4 regions of the Nocardia sp. CA-136227 genome follow, and region 1 is predicted to be linked to each of the others. Evidence: riboswitches for the same ligand, from Rfam matches in the RefSeq annotation. Region 1 holds a riboswitch; each other region holds the start of a gene.

What was found. Region 1 has a riboswitch for S-adenosylmethionine ahead of ACQP06_RS05240 (bifunctional o-acetylhomoserine/o-acetylserine sulfhydrylase). Riboswitches for the same ligand answer to the same signal wherever they lie in the genome.
Region 2: it holds a riboswitch for S-adenosylmethionine, as region 1 does, so the genes downstream of both, ACQP06_RS02105 (aminotransferase class V-fold PLP-dependent enzyme) here and ACQP06_RS05240 (bifunctional o-acetylhomoserine/o-acetylserine sulfhydrylase) in region 1, are expected to answer to the same signal.
Region 3: it holds a riboswitch for S-adenosylmethionine, as region 1 does, so the genes downstream of both, ACQP06_RS33835 (rhodanese-like domain-containing protein) here and ACQP06_RS05240 (bifunctional o-acetylhomoserine/o-acetylserine sulfhydrylase) in region 1, are expected to answer to the same signal.
Region 4: it holds a riboswitch for S-adenosylmethionine, as region 1 does, so the genes downstream of both, ACQP06_RS12435 (AfsA-related hotdog domain-containing protein) here and ACQP06_RS05240 (bifunctional o-acetylhomoserine/o-acetylserine sulfhydrylase) in region 1, are expected to answer to the same signal.

Annotation. Positions count from the first base shown of each region.
Region 1 is NZ_CP192081.1:1,176,541-1,181,096, forward strand. It holds gene ACQP06_RS05230 (hypothetical protein) at 1-128, opposite strand, end outside; gene metX (homoserine O-acetyltransferase MetX) at 387-1,550, opposite strand; gene ACQP06_RS05240 (bifunctional o-acetylhomoserine/o-acetylserine sulfhydrylase) at 1,547-2,896, opposite strand; SAM riboswitch class IV at 2,993-3,104, opposite strand; gene ACQP06_RS05245 (TetR/AcrR family transcriptional regulator) at 3,138-3,875, opposite strand; gene ACQP06_RS05250 (MFS transporter) at 4,102-4,556, shown strand, end outside.
Region 2 is NZ_CP192081.1:456,788-461,343, forward strand. It holds gene ACQP06_RS02105 (aminotransferase class V-fold PLP-dependent enzyme) at 1-1,274, opposite strand, end outside; SAM riboswitch class IV at 1,330-1,443, opposite strand; gene ACQP06_RS02110 (heme oxygenase (biliverdin-producing)) at 1,754-2,422, shown strand; gene ACQP06_RS02115 (LysE family translocator) at 2,577-3,209, shown strand; gene ACQP06_RS02120 (flavin reductase family protein) at 3,212-3,676, opposite strand; gene ACQP06_RS02125 (YbaK/EbsC family protein) at 3,826-4,299, opposite strand; gene ACQP06_RS02130 (2-oxo-4-hydroxy-4-carboxy-5-ureidoimidazoline decarboxylase) at 4,341-4,556, opposite strand, start outside.
Region 3 is NZ_CP192081.1:7,302,766-7,307,321, forward strand. It holds gene ACQP06_RS33820 (MarR family winged helix-turn-helix transcriptional regulator) at 1-229, opposite strand, end outside; gene ACQP06_RS33825 (type 1 glutamine amidotransferase family protein) at 226-864, opposite strand; gene ACQP06_RS33830 (O-succinylhomoserine sulfhydrylase) at 972-2,186, opposite strand; gene ACQP06_RS33835 (rhodanese-like domain-containing protein) at 2,183-2,605, opposite strand; SAM riboswitch class IV at 2,620-2,735, opposite strand; gene ACQP06_RS33840 (Rv0361 family membrane protein) at 2,799-3,233, opposite strand; gene ACQP06_RS33845 (FAD-dependent oxidoreductase) at 3,456-4,556, shown strand, end outside.
Region 4 is NZ_CP192081.1:2,703,913-2,708,468, forward strand. It holds gene ACQP06_RS12420 (hypothetical protein) at 1-102, opposite strand, end outside; gene ACQP06_RS12425 (hypothetical protein) at 424-834, shown strand; gene ACQP06_RS12430 (MFS transporter) at 978-2,201, shown strand; SAM riboswitch class IV at 2,240-2,349, shown strand; gene ACQP06_RS12435 (AfsA-related hotdog domain-containing protein) at 2,363-3,151, shown strand; gene ACQP06_RS12440 (HAD family hydrolase) at 3,148-3,867, shown strand; gene ACQP06_RS12445 (hypothetical protein) at 3,861-4,556, shown strand, end outside.

The DNA of each region.
Region 1 (4,556 bases):
CGCAGCACTTCCTGGTCCGGGAGTCTGTGCAGGACACGGAGTATGGCCGGGCGGAGTTCACGCTGCTCGTCCTCGGAGAGCAGATCGACGAGATCGCGGAGATCCATGTCATCGAATGCGGCGGTCATGCCGAATACATTACGGCTGATATGCCCGCTGCACACGTATTCCGGAACACCGGTTACGGAGGCGTCATGCGCGCGAAACCGAAAGCGCGTCAGGACAATTCACTGGAAACAGGCCCGATACGTCGCGTAACGTGCCGTCGGCTGTGGCAGCGGCCGGGCAGCGGACATACGGCATTCGGGCAGCGGCGACACCCTATTCGGGCAGCGGCGACACCGGCGCGATGGCAGCAGTGGCGCCGCCGTTCGGGCAGCGCCGGCTCAGTGACCCGACACGCGCTGGGCGCGGGCCAGTTCCATGGTCTCCAGCATGAGTTTGCCGACCGCCTCGGTCTCGGTCAGGAACCCGTCGTGCCCGTCCTTGGAGTGGATGACCTCGAGCCCCTTGGAACCGGGCAGCAGATCGGCCAGCTCCTGCTGGGTGCGCAGCGGGTAGAGCCGGTCCGAGTCCACCCCGCCGATCACGCACGGCACCGGCGTCGAGGCCAGGGCCGCCGCGACGCCGCCGCGGCCGCGACCTACGTCGTAGCGGTTCATGGCCTCGGTGAGCAGCACATAGGTGGCCGGATCGAAACGCGCGATCAGCTTGTCCGCCTGGTACTCCAGGTAGCTCTGCACCGCGTAGCGGCCGCCCGCGCGCGGATCCTCGTCGCCCTGGCCGTGGTTCTCGAAGCGGTGGTCGAGCTCGCCCTCGGTGCGGTAGGTCAGGTGCGCGATGCGGCGGGCGATGCCCATGCCGGTCATGGGCGCGCGCCCGGTGCCGTGGTAGTCGCCGCCCTGCCAGTCCGGATCGGCCTTGATGGCGGCGATCTGGGTGGTCTGGGTGCCGATCTGGTCGGCGGTGGCGCGCGCGCCGACCGCCAGCACCAGGGCCGCGCCGACCCGTTCGGGCCGGCCGATCATCCACTCCAGCACCCGCATGCCGCCCATGGAGCCGCCGATCACGGCGGCCAGGCGGTCGATGCCGAGCAGGTCGAAGAGCTTGGCCTCGGCGGTCACCTGGTCGCGGATGGACAGCGCGGGAAACCGGGTGCCCCACGGCTTCCCGTCCGGGGCCAGCGAGGCCGGGCCGGTGCTGCCCTTGCAGCCGCCGAGCACATTGGTCGCGATGACACACCATTCGCGGGTGTCCACGGGCGCGCCGGGGCCGACGATGCCGTCCCACCAGCCGGCCTGGTTGTGGTGCACGTCGGCGGGGCCGACCACGTGCGAGTCGCCGGTCAGCGCGTGCTCCACGAGCACCACGTTGTCCGCGTTCGCCGATAGTTCGCCCCACCGCTGGACGGCCAGCGTGGCGTCGGGGATCACGGCCCCGTTCTCGAGTTCCACATCGCCGATGGCGATGCTCCCGAGCGTCCCGTCGGGCGGCGGCAGCAACAGCTCCGCCGCGTGCCGGGACGTTCGCGATTCGATGTTCACGGTCAACTTGCCGCCGCCGTCAGTCCGGCGCGCAGATCCGCCAGGATGTCGCCGATGCCCTCGATGCCCACGGCCAACCGCACCAGACCAGGCGTGACGCCGGAGGCCAGCTGCTCGGCCGGGGTCAGCTGGGAATGCGTGGTGGATGCCGGGTGGATGACGAGCGAGCGCACATCCCCGATGTTAGCGACATGGCTATGGAGCACCAGCGCCTCCACGAACTTCTTGCCCGCGTCGACTCCGCCGGCCAGCTCGAAGGACACGATGGCGCCCACGCCCTTCGGTGCCAGCTGTTTGCCCCGCTCGAACCACGGCGAACTGGGAAGTCCGGCGTAGTAGACCTTCTCGACACCGGGCTGCCCGGCGAGGAACTCGGCCACCGCCTGCGCGTTGGCCACGTGCCGCTCGATGCGCAGGCTCAGCGTCTCGAGACCCTGCGCGATGAGGAACGCGTTGAACGGCGACACCGCCGCGCCCAGGTCGCGCAGCAGCTGCACGCGGGCCTTGAGCGCGTAGGCCGGAGCGCCGAGGTCGGCGAAGACCGCGCCGTGGTAGCTCGGGTCGGGGGTGGTGAAGCCGGGGAAGCGGGACTCGCCCGCCTCGTTCTTCACCGTCCAGTCGAAGGAGCCGCCGTCGACGATCACGCCCGCGACCGCGGAACCGTGTCCGCCCAGGTACTTGGTGGCCGAGTGCACCACGATGTCCGCGCCCAGCGCCAGCGGCTGGATCAGGTACGGGGTGGCGACGGTGTTGTCCACGATGAGCGGCACCCCGGCGGCGTGCGCGACCTCGGCGATGCCCGGAATGTCGAGGACCGAGCTGCTCGGGTTGGCGACGGTCTCGCCGTAGAACGCCTTGGTGTTGGGTCGCACCGCCGCACGCCACTGCTCGAGGTCGTCCGGGTCCTCGACGAAGCTGACCTGGATGCCCAGCTTGGGCAGCGAGTAGTGCAGCAGGTTGTAGGTGCCGCCGTACAGGTGCGGGCTGGCCACGATGTGGTCCCCGGCCTCGGCGAGATTCAGGATCGCGTAGGTCTCCGCGGCCTGTCCGGAGGCCAGCAGCAGCGCGGCAACACCACCCTCGAGGGCGGCGATGCGCTGTTCCACCGCGTCCTGGGTGGGGTTCATGATGCGGGTGTAGATATTGCCCGGCTCGGCGAGTCCGAACAGCGCGGCGGCGTGGTCGGTGTCGCGGAACGCGTAGGACGTGGTCTGGTAGATGGGCAGGGCGCGGGCTCCGGTGGCGGAATCGGGAGCCTGGCCGGCGTGAATCTGCTTGGTCTCGAAGGACCAGTTGGCCGGATCCAGGGTGCCGTCAGCGGGGACGGCCGCGGGCGCGGTCGAGTCACTCATGTGTTCTGCTCCAAAAACAAGGTCGCCGAATGGCGGAAGTTTGACGTTATCGAGAAGCGAATGGGCTTCGACAACAACACATTTCGGTAGACCTCCTAGTTGCGCTTGCGTTCGGCCCTCGAACGCCCGGTCTGCACCCGGAGCACCCCACCGCAGCTGGAGGGTTGCCGATCAGCAAGCCGGGGCCTTAACGCTGATGCTCTTGACCTAATGCGGGATTCTAGCGGCCGTCCGGCCCGATCTACGCAGTGGGGTTTGTCGCATTCTCGGTGGGATTTCCCCCGTTTACGGGGGGAAATAGCGTTGTCGCACCACAACAGACCCGCCGGAATTCGTCGAATGCCGCCTGGACGCTGTCGGCGAGCATGCGGGCGGTGGTGACGGTGGTGCAGTCCGGGAACTCGTCGCTGTCCTCGAACTCGCATTCCATGCCGACCCGCACGATGCCGTGCCAGGTGGTGGCGATGAGCCGCACGGTCAGGTGGTCCTCGGGCAGTCCCAGGCGTTCGGCCAGCACCTCGGACATGGCCCGGGTCTTGGTGTCGGCCGATTCCATGCTGAGCGCGCGCACGGCGACGCTGTCGCGGGTGATGCGCTGCATCTGCTGGAACCAGCGGAACGGCACGGGCGCGTCGGAGTCGATGATCTGCTCCACGACCGCGAGGAACGCGCCGAGCAGCGCTTCCATCTCGTCGCCGGTGACGGGCTGGGCGCGCAGCTGATCGGCGAGGGCCTGTCCCCAGCCCTCGATGGGGGCGATGACGATCGCCTCCTTGCTGTCGAAGTACCGGTTCACGGTGCGCGGGGAGACGTCGGCGGCGTCGGCGATCTGCTCGACGGTGGTGGCGTCGAAGCCCTGTTCGCCGCACAACCGCAGGGCGACGTCGATGATCCGGGTCCTGGTCTGCTGCTTCTTGCGTTCACGCAGGCCGGGGCGGTGACGCGAGATCACACCGATGTGACTTGACAACTCCGACATCCCTCCATCGTAGGTCCTTCCTGCGTTTTCCTGTCCCAGTATGACAACTGTCGCGCTGCGACATTTTTCCCTTGACGCCAATTGTCGGTGGGGGTCACTATGGTGGAGCTGCCTTCGAACTCCAGAGGAGAGGCTCATGACCGTAGCGACGGACGCTCTCGGTACAGACGAAAAAGCAAGTCCCGCACAAGATTCCAGGCGTTGGTGGGCGCTCGGCGTAATCGCCATGGCACAGCTGATGGTGGTCCTGGACGCAACGATCGTCACCATCGCCATGCCGTTCGCGCAGCAGGATCTGCACATCAGCGACGGTGACAAGCAGTGGATCTTCACCGCGTACACCCTGATCTTCGGCGGTCTGCTGCTGCTCGGCGGCCGCCTCGCCGACTACCTGGGCCGCCGCCGGATCCTCATGGTCGGCCTGATCGGCTTCGCCGCGGCCTCCGCGCTGGCCGGTCTCGCCCAGAACCAGGCCGAACTCTTCGCGGGCCGCGCGCTGCAGGGCGCGTTCGGCGCGCTGCTGGCCCCGGCGGCGTTGTCGCTGGTGTCGGTGACCTTCACCGAGGCCAAGGAACGGGCCCGGGCCTTCGGCGTGTTCGCCGGTGTGTCGGCGGCGGGCGCCGCGCTCGGCCTGATCGCCGGTGGCGCTCTCGTCGAGTACGCGAACTGGCGCTGGTCGCT
Region 2 (4,556 bases), 720 kb from region 1:
AAGGGCCGGGTTTCCGGGACTGGGTTCCAGTGGCCGTCGGTGCGGGCGTAATCCCAGCTCGGACCGTGCTCGACCAGGGTGGCGACGGCGTCGATGAGGCGGTCCACGTCGGCGGCGGTGGTGCCGAGTCCGATGCTGGCGCGCAGCGCCGCGTCCACCCCGAGCCGCGACAGCAGCGGGTGCGCGCAGAACCGTCCGTCGCGCACACCGATCCCGTGTTCGGCGGAGAGGTACGCGGCCACCTGGCCGGGCTCGAAGCCGTCGACCGTGAACGCGACGATGCCGACGGCGTCGGTGCTGTCGCGCCACACGCGCAGGAAGTTCACGCCCGGAACGGTTTTCAGCCCGTAGCGCAGCCGGTGGGTGAGGTACTGCTCGTGCTCGACGACGGTGGTCTCGTCCAGGTCTGCGAGCGCGTCGCAGGCGGCGGCCAGGGCGGCCACCCCGAGCACGTTCGGGGAACCGGCCTCGTGGCGCTGCGGCGCGGGCGCCCACTCCACGCTGTCGGCGGTGACCGAGCGCACCGCGCCGCCGCCCGCCAGGTACGGCTCGGCGGCGTCGAGCCAGTCCCGGCGGCCGACCAGGACGCCGGCGCCGAACGGCGCGTACGCCTTGTGCCCGGAGAAGGCCAGGTAGTCGATGCCGGTGGTGCGCAGGTCGATCCGTCGGTGCGGGGCCAGCTGGGCGGCGTCGACCAGGATGCGGGTGCCGCACTGGTGCGCGATCCAGGCCAGCCGTTCCAGCGGCAGCAGTTCGCCGGTCACATTGGAAGCGCCGGTAACCGCCAGCAGCGCAGCGGGTTTCGAGCACAGTTCGGCGACCAGTCGCTGGATGGTCTCCTCGATGGTGTCGGCGACCGGCACCACGCGGCGGCCGTGCCGGGTCCAGGGCAGGAAGTTGGCGTGGTGTTCGACATCCAGCACCACGGTGTCGCCGGGCACGCACGCGGCCAGCAGGTTCAGCGAGTCGGTGGTGTTGCGGGTGAAGACCACCACCTGGTCGTCGGCGGCGTCGAGGAAGCGGGCGACGGAGCCGCGGGCCGATTCGTAGCAGTCGGTGGAGACGCGGGAGGCGTATCCGGCGCCGCGGTGCACGCTGGCGTAGAACGGCAGCAGGTCGGCGACCCGGTCGGTGACCTGCCGCAACGCGGGCGCGCTGGCGGCGTAGTCGAAGTTGGCGTAGCCCGTGGTCCCGCCCTGGACCAGCGGAACCCGGAGGTCACAGCCGGACACGGTGGCGAGGGGAGCACAGGTCTGGTCGGCGAAAGCGGTCATCACAAATCCCATCGGATTCAGGGGACACGCGATCGGAAAACAGGAATCGATCGTGAGTCCGCGCTTGCCGCGCCCGGTCGGGCGACGGCCCGGTCGTCACCCGGAGCACCCCGCCGCGGTGGAGGGTTGCCGACCAGCTAGCCGGGGCTTAGCGCTGGTACTCATGACCTGAGTGCGAGATTGGCAGACGCGTCGCGGGCTTGTCAACCCTGCCCGGCCCGGCCTGCCGGGTCAGATCTTCACGGCGGAGACGCAGCGTTCGAGGCCGGGGACCGTTCGCCGCCGCGGACCGCACACGACCTCCAGGCCCGCTGAGAACCTGTGACCAACGGCACCGGCGAATCGGAAAAATCATCCGAAAGTTGGAGTGGGTGGGCCGCAAAGTTCGAATCGCGCGATCGTTGCTGGGGCGTAGTGTCGATGAGGAAGTTAGGGTAGCCAAAGTGGTGCCCCCGGAGTTGACCACGAGGAGCCCGACCATGTTGGACACGGACACCGCCGCCGCCCCGTTCTCGACGCTCATTCGCACCGCGACCGAGCAGCAGCACAACGAGGCCGAGCACTCCACGTTCATGCGTGACCTGCTCACCGGCCAGCTCGGCGTCGAGGCCTTCCTCCGCTACACCGGCCAGCTCTGGTTCGTCTACGAGGCCCTCGAAAAGCATTCCGCCACACTGGCATCCGACTCCGTCGCGGGCCCGTTCGTGAAGCCGGAACTGGCGCGCCTGGCCGCGCTCGAGACCGACCTGGCCCACCTGGGCGGCGCGAACTGGCGCGACGAGCTGCAGCCGCTGCCGGCCACCGCCGCCTACGCCGCCCGCATCGAAGAGTGCGCGCAGGAGTGGCCGGCCGGGTACGTCGTCCACCACTACACCCGCTACCTGGGTGATCTCTCCGGCGGCCAGGTCATCCGCGGCACCGCCGAGAAGCTGTGGGACCTGCCCAAGAAGGGCGACGGCGTGCGCTTCTACGTCTTCGACGAGATCACCAATCCGGCCGCGTTCAAGCGCGAGTACCGCGAGGCCCTGGACCAGCTTCCCCTCGAAGGTCCCGAAGTCGATCGCGTGCTCGACGAGGCGCGACTGGCGTTCACGATGAACACCGATCTGTTCCGTGAACTCGGTGCGGAGTTCGGCGCGCGGAACTAGAACACCGTCACCAGAGGCCGTCGCGCTCCGTCCACCAGGCGGGGGCGGCGGCCTTCGCCGTGCTCGGGGACGCACCGTTGGCCCTGCTCGTCGGGGGCAGGGTCAGCGATATCACCCTTGCGTCGCGTCGCCGCGATGGGTTGCCATGGAGGGCATGAGTCTTCCGCTGCTGTTGAGTTTCGCGGGGTTGTGCGTGCTGCTGGCGCTCACACCGGGTCCCGATACCTTTCTGGTGCTGCGATTCTCGATGGCCGGACCGCGACCCGGGATCGCGGCGGCGGTGGGCTCGGCGTTCGGCGGGATCGTCTGGGCGACGGTGGTGGCGGCCGGAGTGGCGGCGCTGCTGGAACAGTCGGCGACCGCGTATCGCACGCTGAAGGTGATCGGCGGAATCTACCTGCTGTACCTGGGGATTCGGGCGCTGGTCGAGCATCGGCGCGCACGGAACGCGGAGGCCGAGCCGGAGGTGACGGTCGCGCAGGGCACGCCGGCGTCGATGCGCTCGGCGTTCGCTGCCGGATTGCTGTCCTGTGTTTTCAACCCGAAGGTGGGGTTGTTCTACCTCGCGGTGCTGCCGCAGTTCCTGACCGAGGTGACCTTCCTGAACACGCTCACCCTCGGCGCCATCGAATCCAGCATCGCGGCGATCGAGATGATCCTGCTCGCGGTGGCCGCCGCCCGCGCGGTCACGCTGTTGAAGCGGCCGCGGATCCGGGCCCGGCTGGAACAGGCGAGCGCGGCCATCCTGGCGGCGCTGGGTATCGGCACCGCGGCCTCGGCGGCCTGAGGTCAGTCGGCGATCTCGGCGCGGTGATAGGCGCCGTTGTAGTACACCAGCGGGCCGGCCGCGGGCGAGCTCTCGGTGTTGTCGTGCACCTGCGTGACCAGTCCGATCACCAGCGTGTGATCGCCGACGGGGATCAGCTGGTGCACGGTCGCGCGCACCCAGATCGGGGTGCCGTGCAGGACCGGTTCGCCGGAGCCGAGCGTGGCCCACAAGGACTTGTCGGTGAAGCGCTCCTCGGCGGACCGGCTGAACCGCTGCGCCAGATGCTTCTGATGCTCGCCCAGGAAGTGCACCACCACCGATTCGGCCCCGAGCATGGCCTCGATGCTGGAGGAGGTCTCGGCGATATTGAACGAGATGAGCGGCGGCTGCGCCGACAGTGAGGCGAACGAGGTCGCGGTGAATCCGACCGGACCCTGCGCGGAGTTCAGCGTGACGATGGTGACGCCGGCCGGATAGTGCCGCATGGCGGCACGGAACTGCTGCGCGGTGATGCCGCTCAGGTCGTCGGGCACGTGTAGCTCGGCGCCGGGCGTCGGAGAATCGGTCACGTCAAGAACCTACGTGGTCGCGGGCCCAGGTATTCCACGCCGGCGGAAAACCCCGTCGACGGCGGTCAGTCCACGTCGATGGCCAGGCCCGCGGTGATTCGGCACAGCTCGCCGAAGGTCGTGCGGAACAGGGTGTTCGGATGCCCGCCCGCCGCCCACAGCTCCCGGTACTGGGCCAGCGCGTTGTCGACGAAGGTGGGCAGGTTGGTGGGGTGCCCGAGCGGCGCGACGCCGCCGATGGGCTGCCCGGTCACCTCCTGGACCATGGCCGCGGGCGCCCGGCTGAGCGTGCCCTCCAGACGTTGCCCGGTGCGCGCCAGATGCACCTGGTGCGCGCCGGAGACGAGCAGCAGTACGGGGTCGTCGTCGAGCAGGAACACCAGGGATTTGGTGATGGCCCCGATGGTGACGCCGACCGCGTCGGCCGCATCGCGCGCGGTGGGGGTGGGTGTGGGCTGGGTGATGATCACCCCGTGATGGCCGCGCGCGATCAAGGTGTCGGAAACCTTCGACGCGACCGGTGGCAGGGACCTGCGCATGGCAACCAGGGTAGAGCGATTGCGGTGGATGTGCGGGGGGATCAGTAGTCGGGGTAGCCCTCCTCGGGGCCCAGCATCGTGGTCAGGCGGTTGGACACGATCGGGGCGAGCTCCTCCACGGTGCGCTCCGAAACCGGCTGGTGCGCACAGGAATCGAAGACCCGTTCCAGATCGACGGCGGACATGGCGCGCAGTTCCGCGGCCGCCGCGGTCTGCAACGCGGCGTGGCCGGGGTAGGGGCGGCCGTCGGCGATCTT
Region 3 (4,556 bases), 1.5 Mb from region 1:
CCTCCAGCACATCCGCGATGCGCTGCACGCTCTGCCGGGTGATGCCCATCTCGCGGGCGATGCCCGCCACCGGCAACGGCCGGTGCAGGATCGCGCCCAGTACCTGCCACCACGCCACCGTGATCCCGGACGGCCTCGCCAATTCCTCGGCGATGCCGAGGAATTGGCCGTTCAGCTTGAACGACGTGACCGCCGCCGTCGCGAACAGTTCCTGCCCGGTGCGCGTCACCGCGCGGCCGCCCGCTGCTGCTCGTACTCGTAGAGCGTGTAGAAGCCCGCGGGATCGTTGTTTCCGTACAGCTTGTACCAGGCCTCCAGCACGTGCGGCTCGAAAATGTCCAGGCGAGCGAGGATCTCGCGCGCGAACTCGACCGGGCTGGTGCCGGACGCCGTGATCACGTCGCCACCGGTGACGGCGGGCGTCTGGACGAAGTGCTCACCGCCCGCGTAGCCGCTGTAGGCCAGGTATTCGGCGGCATTGCTGGTGTGCGGCCGATCGTCGAGCAGCCCCTCCTGCGCCAGCGCGAAGGTGCCACCGCAGATCGCCGCCACCGGGATCCCGGCCGTCACGAACTCGCGGGCCTTGCGGGCGAAAGCGGCGGGGGCCTCGGGATGAAGCTCGGTCTCCAGGCCCGGCAGGATCAGCATGGCACTGTCGCCCGGCTTCAGATCGTCGAGGACGACGTCCGGCAGGACGCGCATGCCACCCATCGAGGTGATCGGTTCGGCGCTGACGGCGACCGTCTTGACCTGCCATGTTCCCGGGTCACGGTGCCAGAGTGCGCGATTGATGTGTGCGGTCGCGTGGCCGACCTCCCAGTCCGAGAAGGTGTCGTAGACGGCCATGTGCACTGTTTTCATCATGACAGCATGCTGTCATTTTTGACAGCATGCTGTCAAGATCATTCGGGTTCATGAACGACGAAGGGCCGGAACCCCATGGGTTCCGGCCCTGTCGACTACTCGTCGGCTCAGCTCAACGCGTGATCCAGATCGTTGAGCAGATCCTCCACGTCCTCCAGACCGATGGAGACGCGCAGCACGCCATCGGTAATGCCCACGGCCGCACGGCCTTCCGGCCCCATCGCCCGGTGGGTGGTGGTGGCCGGGTGGGTGATCAGCGTCTTCGCGTCACCGAGGTTGTTGGAGATGTCGATGATCCGCAGCCGGTTCAGCACCTCGAACGCGCGCTTCTTGGCCTCGTTGTCGCCGGCCTTCAGCTCGAAGGTGATCACCGTGCCGCCGCCCGACATCTGGCGCTTGGCCAGCTCGAACTGCGGATGCGAGGACAGGAACGGGTACTTCACCCACGCCACCGCCGGATGCGACTCCAGGAACTGGGCGATCTTCAACGCCGAGTCCACCGACTGGCGCAGGCGCAGCGGCATCGTCTCCAGACCCTTGAGCAGGGTCCAGGCATTGAACGGGCTCAGCGCCGGACCGGTGTGGCGCATCAGGTTCTTCACCGGGCCGTCGATGTACTCCCGCGGACCCAGGATCGCGCCGCCGAGCACCCGGCCCTGGCCGTCGATGTGCTTGGTGCCCGAGTAGACGGTGATGTCCGCGCCGAGATCGAAGCCGCGCTGCAGCAGCGGGGTGGCGAAGACGTTGTCCAGCACCACCTTCGCGCCCGCCGCGTGCGCCAGATCCGAGACCGCGCGCACATCGGTGAGGGTCTGCATCGGGTTCGAGGGGGTCTCGAAGAAGACGGCCTGGGTGGGGACGGACAGCGCCTGCTCCCACTGGTTCAGGTCCTCGCCGTCGACGAACACCGTCTCCACGCCCCAGCGCGGCAGGATCTCGTTGGCCACCACGAAGCAGGAGCCGAACAGGCTGCGCGCCGCGACCAGCCGGTCACCGGCGGACAGCAGCGCGCCCAGCGCGGTGAACACCGCCGACATGCCCGACGCGGTCGCGAAACAGGCTTCCGCGCCGTCGATCAGGCGCAGCCGCTCCTCGAACATCGCGACCGTCGGGTTGCCGTAGCGCGAGTACACGAAGTGCTCGATATCGCCGGTGAAGGAGGCCTCGGCCGCCTCGGCGCTCTCGTAGACGAAACCCGAATTGAGGAACAGCGCCTCGGAGGTCTCGTCGAAGCCGGAACGCCGGGTGCCGCCGCGGACCGCCTGGGTGGCGGGGCCGACGCCCTCGGGGAGCGGTTTCTCGAAAGAGCCGCCGGTGATCATGACTGCCTCCACGGAAGTCCGTCGGCGCGCCAGCCGGTGCTGCCGCGGTGGCCTTGGCCGTCGAGCGCACCCTCGAAGCCGTCGACCACATTGAACGAGGGGGTGATGCCGAGTGTGGTGGCGGCGGTGGCCGCGCCGATCGAACGCTGGCCGGAGCGACAGATGAAGATGACGGGCGCGTCCGAGTCCGGGGTCCGGTGGGCCAGCGACTGCTTCAGCAGGTCGGTGAACCGGGCATTGGGGGTACCGGTGACGTCGACCCACTCGATCAGCGCGGTCGGACGGCCGATGCCGCCGGTGTCGGGCACGCCGACGAACCGCCACTCGGCCTCGGTACGCACGTCCACCAGGACCGCATCGGGGTTGTCGCGCAACAACTCCCACGCCTGCTTGGGCGTGATGTCACCTGCGTAGCTCACTTGTACCTCCTGAGAATCCGCACTTGCCGCACCGCTGTCCGATGCGAGGCCAGGTCGTCACCCGGAGCACCCCACCGCGGAGGAGGGTTGCCGACCAGCCAGCCGGGGCTTGGCGCTGGTACTCATGACCTGGGATTGAGATTGCCGAAGAACCGTCCCCACTGTCAAACCCCAGTGAGGTATTCGGCCGTTGTCACGAATTACAGACCAACCAGCGGGAATTCTCCTTGGCGAAGTGCCACGTCGACGTCGTCGGCGCCCCGGCGACGGTGAACGTGACCTGCGCGGTGGCCTGGTCGCCCGTGACGGACGCGTCGGTCAGCTTGTCGAAGGCGATCGAGCCGCCGGTCGCGGTGGCCGCCTTCAGCGGCGAGGCGTTCTCGTCGAATCCCTTGCAGGACAGCACCGGGTCGTACTTCCCGGAGTCGTTGCGGGCCATCACGAACTTGGTCGCCGCCAGCGAGAGCCGATCGGAATCTGTGACATTCTTCTCAACCGGCGACACGACCGACGCGATCACGATTCCCAGGATCACCACCGCGATGATTCCCGCCGCCACCAGGAACGGCCACATGCTGCGGGTCTCGTTCTGGTCGATCCGGATCGGGGTCTCCTCGGCGTCGCTCATGGGTAGATCATGCCTGGTCCCCTTGTGCGGGCCGCCGCGTGCCATCGATAGAATCAGCAGAATTTCCCGCCCCAGCGCGGGAATAGCAAGACTACGCAGCAACGCTGCAGCGTCGGGGGCCAACGGAGGCCGCCGAGGCCAGAGCGTCAACTTAGCCTAAGCTAAGAGCGACGGCTGAGTTTTGACGGCAAGTTAGTTTCGACCCAAAGGGTGCGCGGAAGAATGACCGAACAGAGTGCAGCGACCCGCCCGCTACGCATTGCGATCGTGGGCGCAGGACCGGCCGGCATCTACGCCGCCGACGCGTTGATGAAGTCCGACGCGGACGTGAGCATCGATCTCTACGAGCGCATGCCCGCGCCCTTCGGCCTGATCCGCTACGGCGTGGCGCCGGACCACCCGCGCATCAAGGGCATCATCACCGCGCTGCACAAGGTGCTCGACAAGCCGCAGGTCCGCCTGCTGGGCAATATCGACTACGGCGTCGACATCACCCTCGAGGACCTGCAGCAGTTCTACGACGCGGTCATCTTCTCCACCGGCGCCAACGCCGACCGCGCGCTGGGCGTCCCGGGCATCGACCTGGACGGCTCCTACGGCGCCGCGGACTTCGTGTCCTGGTACGACGGCCACCCCGACGTCGCCCGCACCTGGCCGCTGGAGGCGGAGAAGGTCGCCGTCCTCGGCGTCGGCAACGTCGCCCTCGACGTGGCGCGCGTGCTCGCCAAGACCGGCGACGAGCTGCTGCCGACCGAGATCCCGCCGAACGTCTACGAGGGCCTCCAGGCCAACAAGGCGCTCGAGGTGCACGTGTTCGGCCGCCGCGGTCCCGCGCAGGCCAAGTTCACCCCGCTCGAGCTGCGCGAGCTCGACCACTCGCCGACCATCGAGGTCATCGTCGACCCCGAGGACATCGACTACGACGAGGGCTCCGAGGCCGCGCGCCGGCACTCCAAGCAGGTCGACATGATCTGCAACACCCTCGAGCAGTGGGCCATCCGCGACGTCGGCGACCGCCCGCACAAGCTGTTCCTGCACTTCTTCGAGAACCCCTCGGAGATCCTGGGCGAGGACGGCAAGGTCGTGGGCCTGCGCACCGAGCGCACCCAGCTCGACGGCACCGGAAACTGCAAGGGCACCGGCGAATTCAAGGACTGGGACATCCAGGCCGTGTACCGCGCGGTGGGCTACCTGTCGCAGAACATCCCGGCCCTGCCCTTCGACGACCAGGCCGGCACCGTGCCCAACGAGGCCGGTCGCGTGATCGTCGACGAGAACGCCGACGGCGCGGCTCGCTACATGCCCGCTACCTACGTCACCGGC
Region 4 (4,556 bases), 1.5 Mb from region 1:
GGCGGGCGCGCCCAGCGCCGACAAGGCGACCACGGCGACGAGGCCTCCGGTCGCGATCCACGACCACCGTGCGCGCGGGGTGCGGGCCTGAATCGAGCTCATGCTCCATTACATCGACACGAAGCTCGAGACATTTCCAGCGGAAACCTGTCAATTTCCTGTTAAGTGCGCGTCGATCTGATCTCGGTTCGGCGACGGTGCTGACCGGCTATTTTGTAGCGAACTAAGATCATCGCTGGGTCCGAAACCATACCGGTGGAGACAGCCATGAGCGCATACCGTGAGATCTTCCGAAATGTCCTCATAAGAAGCCTCGCCCCAGTCGGATTCGGGGTACTGGCGCTGATTGTCCCGGTCTCCGCGCACGCCGACGCGGACCGTGGAAACGGCTGTGTTCTGTACTCTGACAACACATCAGCAACTGTGGACTCACTCCGGTTCAGATGTGCCCTCGAGCAGCTGGACGCGATCTATCGGGACGCCCCGCCCGGTGACGTCCCGGTCGGCGCGAAGGACGGCTGGGTCGCCGCCCCCCTCCAGACGCAGCCCTGGCCACCGTTGGTCTGGATCGGCAAGGACTTCTACACCGGTCCCACCGGCGGCTACCTGCAGAACCGCCTGACCCCCGCGGGCCTGGAAGCCTGGCCCGCCACTGTCTATACCGGGCCGTCCGTCGTCGACGGCGAGCCCACCTGGATCCTCGACTACGCCCCGTCCCCGACCCCGTTCGTGTACGACGAGATCCGCCAGGTCACCCCCGGCGTCTGGCTCGGCTACACGTGGATCCGCGTGGGCGGCAACTTCGTACCGCAGTTGAGTTTCATCCTGGCCTGAGCCGTCCGGCGGCTTCGGATCAGCGCGCACGTAACCGTCGTGCCCGGTGGTCTCGGATTGATAGACGTGGACTCCGTTGTCCACGAAAGGAATTCGATGACCACCTCGTTGTTTCTCCCTGCCCGCGTCCGGGTCGTGCGGTCATGAGCGCGCCCGCGGAGACCGAGGCGTGGGCGCCGGTCGGGCGCACCGTGGGCGCGGTGTGCGCGGTCGGGATCCTCGTGGTCGGGCAGTTGTACGTGGTCCTGCCGGTGCTGAATCGGCTGGCGGCGGACTGGGATACCTCCAAATCCGCGGCAACCTGGACGACCACGGCCTTCGGGCTGGCCTACGGGGCGGGCTTCCTGGTGACCGGGCCGCTGTCGGACCGGTGGGGGAGACGGCCGGTGATCGTCGGCGGGCTGGCGGCCACCGTGGTGAGCACCCTGCTGGTGGCGGCCGCATCGGGTCTGGTGGCCGGGCTGTCGGCGCGAATCCTGCAGGGGCTCACGGCGTCGTTCTTCGCCCCTGCGGCGTTCGCCTATCTGTCGGAGCGGATCGCGCCGGAGCGCAGGATCTTCGCGCTCACCTGCCTGACGAGCTCGTTCCTCGGGGCGGGGGTGGTGGCGCAGGTGCTGGCTCAGCTCATCGGGAACGCGCTGGGCTGGCACGCGATCTTCGTGGCCGGGGCCATCGCGTTCGCGGTCTCGGCGGTCGTGCTGTGGGTGGTGCTGCAACCGCCGGTCCGGTCGGCGGATTCCCTTGCGGACGAAGGTGATCCAGGAACCGGCGTTACGCCGCTGCGGTCGGTGTTCGCGCCGTTCGCGGATCTCCTGCGGCAATCCCGCCTCCTGCTCTTGTATCTGAGCTGCCTGGCGATCCTCGGCTCCTTCGTGGGCATCTACACCGGAATCCAGCTGGCCCCGCCCGAGGGTGTGGGCTCCGGCAATGGCGCGCTGCTCGCCCTGCGGGCCAGCGCGATTCCCGCCATGGTGGCGATTCCACTGCTGGCCGGACGGCTCGGCGGCATCGCCCCGGCCACCCGGCTGGTCGCCGCGCTGGGAGCCGCCGCGCTCGCCGTGGCTGTGACCGCGGTGCCGCTCGGCGGGGTCTGGGTGGCGGTCTGGTTGTTCGTGTTCGTCGCCGCCATCGCGGTGGCCGCCCCCGCCGCCGTCCAGACGATCACGGCCCGCGCGGGTGCGGCCCGCGGCGCGGCCACCGCGCTGTACACCTTCGCCCTGTTCGTCGGCGCGAGCGCGGGCCCTCAGCTGGCCAATCTCGTGGCCCGGCACGGCTATTCGGCGGTCGCCCTGGCCGTCGCGGCGCTCGCGGCGATCGGCGCCGCGCTTGCCGCCACGGCCGGGTTTCGATCGGCGTGGTTGAAATGATTCTCGAAAGTATCTGCCCCCCATACTGTTTCGCTCACGGTCATGAGTTCCAGCGCGAAGCCCCGGCTCGCTGGGCGGCAACCCTCCGGGCGGTGGGGTGCTCCGGGTGACGACCGGATGGCGGCGAGCGTCGCCATAAGCGTCTTGTTCTCGGAGGGAAAATGTCTGTAGCTCAGCTCGATTCGGCGTCCGCGACCGTGGCGGAGGCGGCCGTCGGCGAGGTGTTGCTGGTGGCCGACCGGTTCCGCGGGATCGCCGCGGACGATCGTGCCTTCACCGTGTCCGGTCTGGTGGCCGCGCTGCGCGCGGGCCGCTGGCGGACGGCGGAGGAGCCGTTGACCGTACGGCTCGGGCAGGGGGTCACCCGCCACGATCTCGACTACGTCGAGCATGTGGCGATCGTGCACGCCCCGGCGGGCTTACGGGTGGCCGGGGCGGTCGCCGAACCGGCCCCGCGCCATCAGGTGCACAAGTATCAGCACTCGAATGTGCTGCTGGCCGGGCTGGTCCGGGAATCGGAGACCGTGTTCCGGGCGGATTTGCGGATCCACGGCGACAACGAACTACTGCTCGACCATCAGACCGGCGAGCATGTGCAGGGGATCGTGATCGTGGAGGCGGTGCGCCAGCTGTTCCTCGGCGCGTTCGAGCTGGAGTACGGCCGCCGCTGGCCCGAACAGCACTTCTACATCGTGTGGAACAGCATCGAATTGGAGTTCAAGTCCTTCCTGTTCCCGCTGCCCGCCACCCTGCACGCGACGCTGACCCCGGTGTCCATCGATGATCCGGGGAAGCTGGAATTCAGCATCGAGGTGGAGGTGCGTCAGCTCGGCCGCGCCGTCGCCACCACCCGGATCGGCTACGCCGCCCTGCCCAACGAACGCATCTCGCAGATCGAACGGCACAAGGCGGCCAAGGCGATCGCGGCCTACCTCGACGAGGTGGCATGAGCGCGGGCGCGGCGTTCTTCGACGTCGACGAAACGCTGATCACCGTCAAGAGCATGTTCGCGTTCCTGCGGTTCTGGCTGGCCGAGAACGGGGACGACGGCGGCGAATACGCGCGACTGACCAAGGAGATCCAGCAACGGGCCGCGGCGGGCACACCGCGGGAGGAGGTGAATCGGCACTACTACCGGGCCTATCGCGGCGTCGAGGCCACGGCACTGGACGCGGCCGGGCAGCGCTGGTTCGCGGAATTCGCCGCGAGCGATACCGTCTACTACACCGACACCGTGGAAAGGCTGCGCGCACACCGCGATTCTGGGCATGCCACGGTGCTGCTGTCGGGCTCGTTCGGCGCGGCCGTGGAACCGGTAGCGGCGGCGGTCGGAGCCGACCATGTCATCACCACCGTGCCCGTCGCCGACGAGCACGGCGTGCTCACCGGCGAGGTGTGGCGGCCCATGATCGGCGAGGCCAAAGCCGCGGCAGTCACCGAGTTCCTGCGTGAACACGGGATCGCGCGGGAGCACAGTTACGGCTACGGCGATCACGCCAGCGACCTGCCGTTCCTGCGGGCCGTCGCGCACCCCGGCTATCGCGGTGACGACGCGGTGCTCGCCGTCCACGGCACCGGCTGGATCCACCTGTCCGACCGGGTCGGCGCGTCCGTCGACGACCCGGGCCGCCTTCTCTCCGACCAGGAAGTGCTCTCCGTATGGTGACCAAGCGCTATGAACTCACCCCGACCACCCAGGGGCCGTTGTACCCGCCGAGCGAAGTGCTCGACGCCGACGGCGATTTCATCGTCGTGGGATACCTGACCGTCCCTGGGCCCGGCGGCACCGTCACCCGGCGCTGGGGGCGGGCCATCGTCGCGGCCGACACGCCCGTGCCCGCCTTCGGCGAGCTGGCGGCCTACACGATCGTGCGGGAACTGCCCGACGAGTTGCCGGAGGAAGACGCGGCGGGGGTCCTGCACACGCTGCCGCTTCCGCTGCCCGCCAACAACTATCCGGTGGTCTTCGCGCCCGATCAGCTCCCCGAGGCCGCGAGCGTGACGCGGCCGAGCTACCCGTTCCACGAGACGCCCATCCCGGACTTCCGGCCCGAGGACGGACGCAAGCTGACCGGCCCGGTGACACTGGGGGACTGGCTGCGGGCACGCGGCGCCCTGGACGTGACCGTCGACCTGGACGATGCGCGGCAAGCGGAGTTCCGGTTCGAGTTCACCGGGCTCGTCCCGGATTCGCTGTACACGGTGATGTCCCTGCGCGCCAAGGACTTGGACCCGGACGCGCCCACCCGGCCCGGGCCGCTGGGTGTGCCCAATGTGTTCGTCACCGACGAACACGGCACCGCGAGCTACCGGGCGGTGCTGCCCAATCCGTTTCCGGATCCGGCGCTGCCGGGG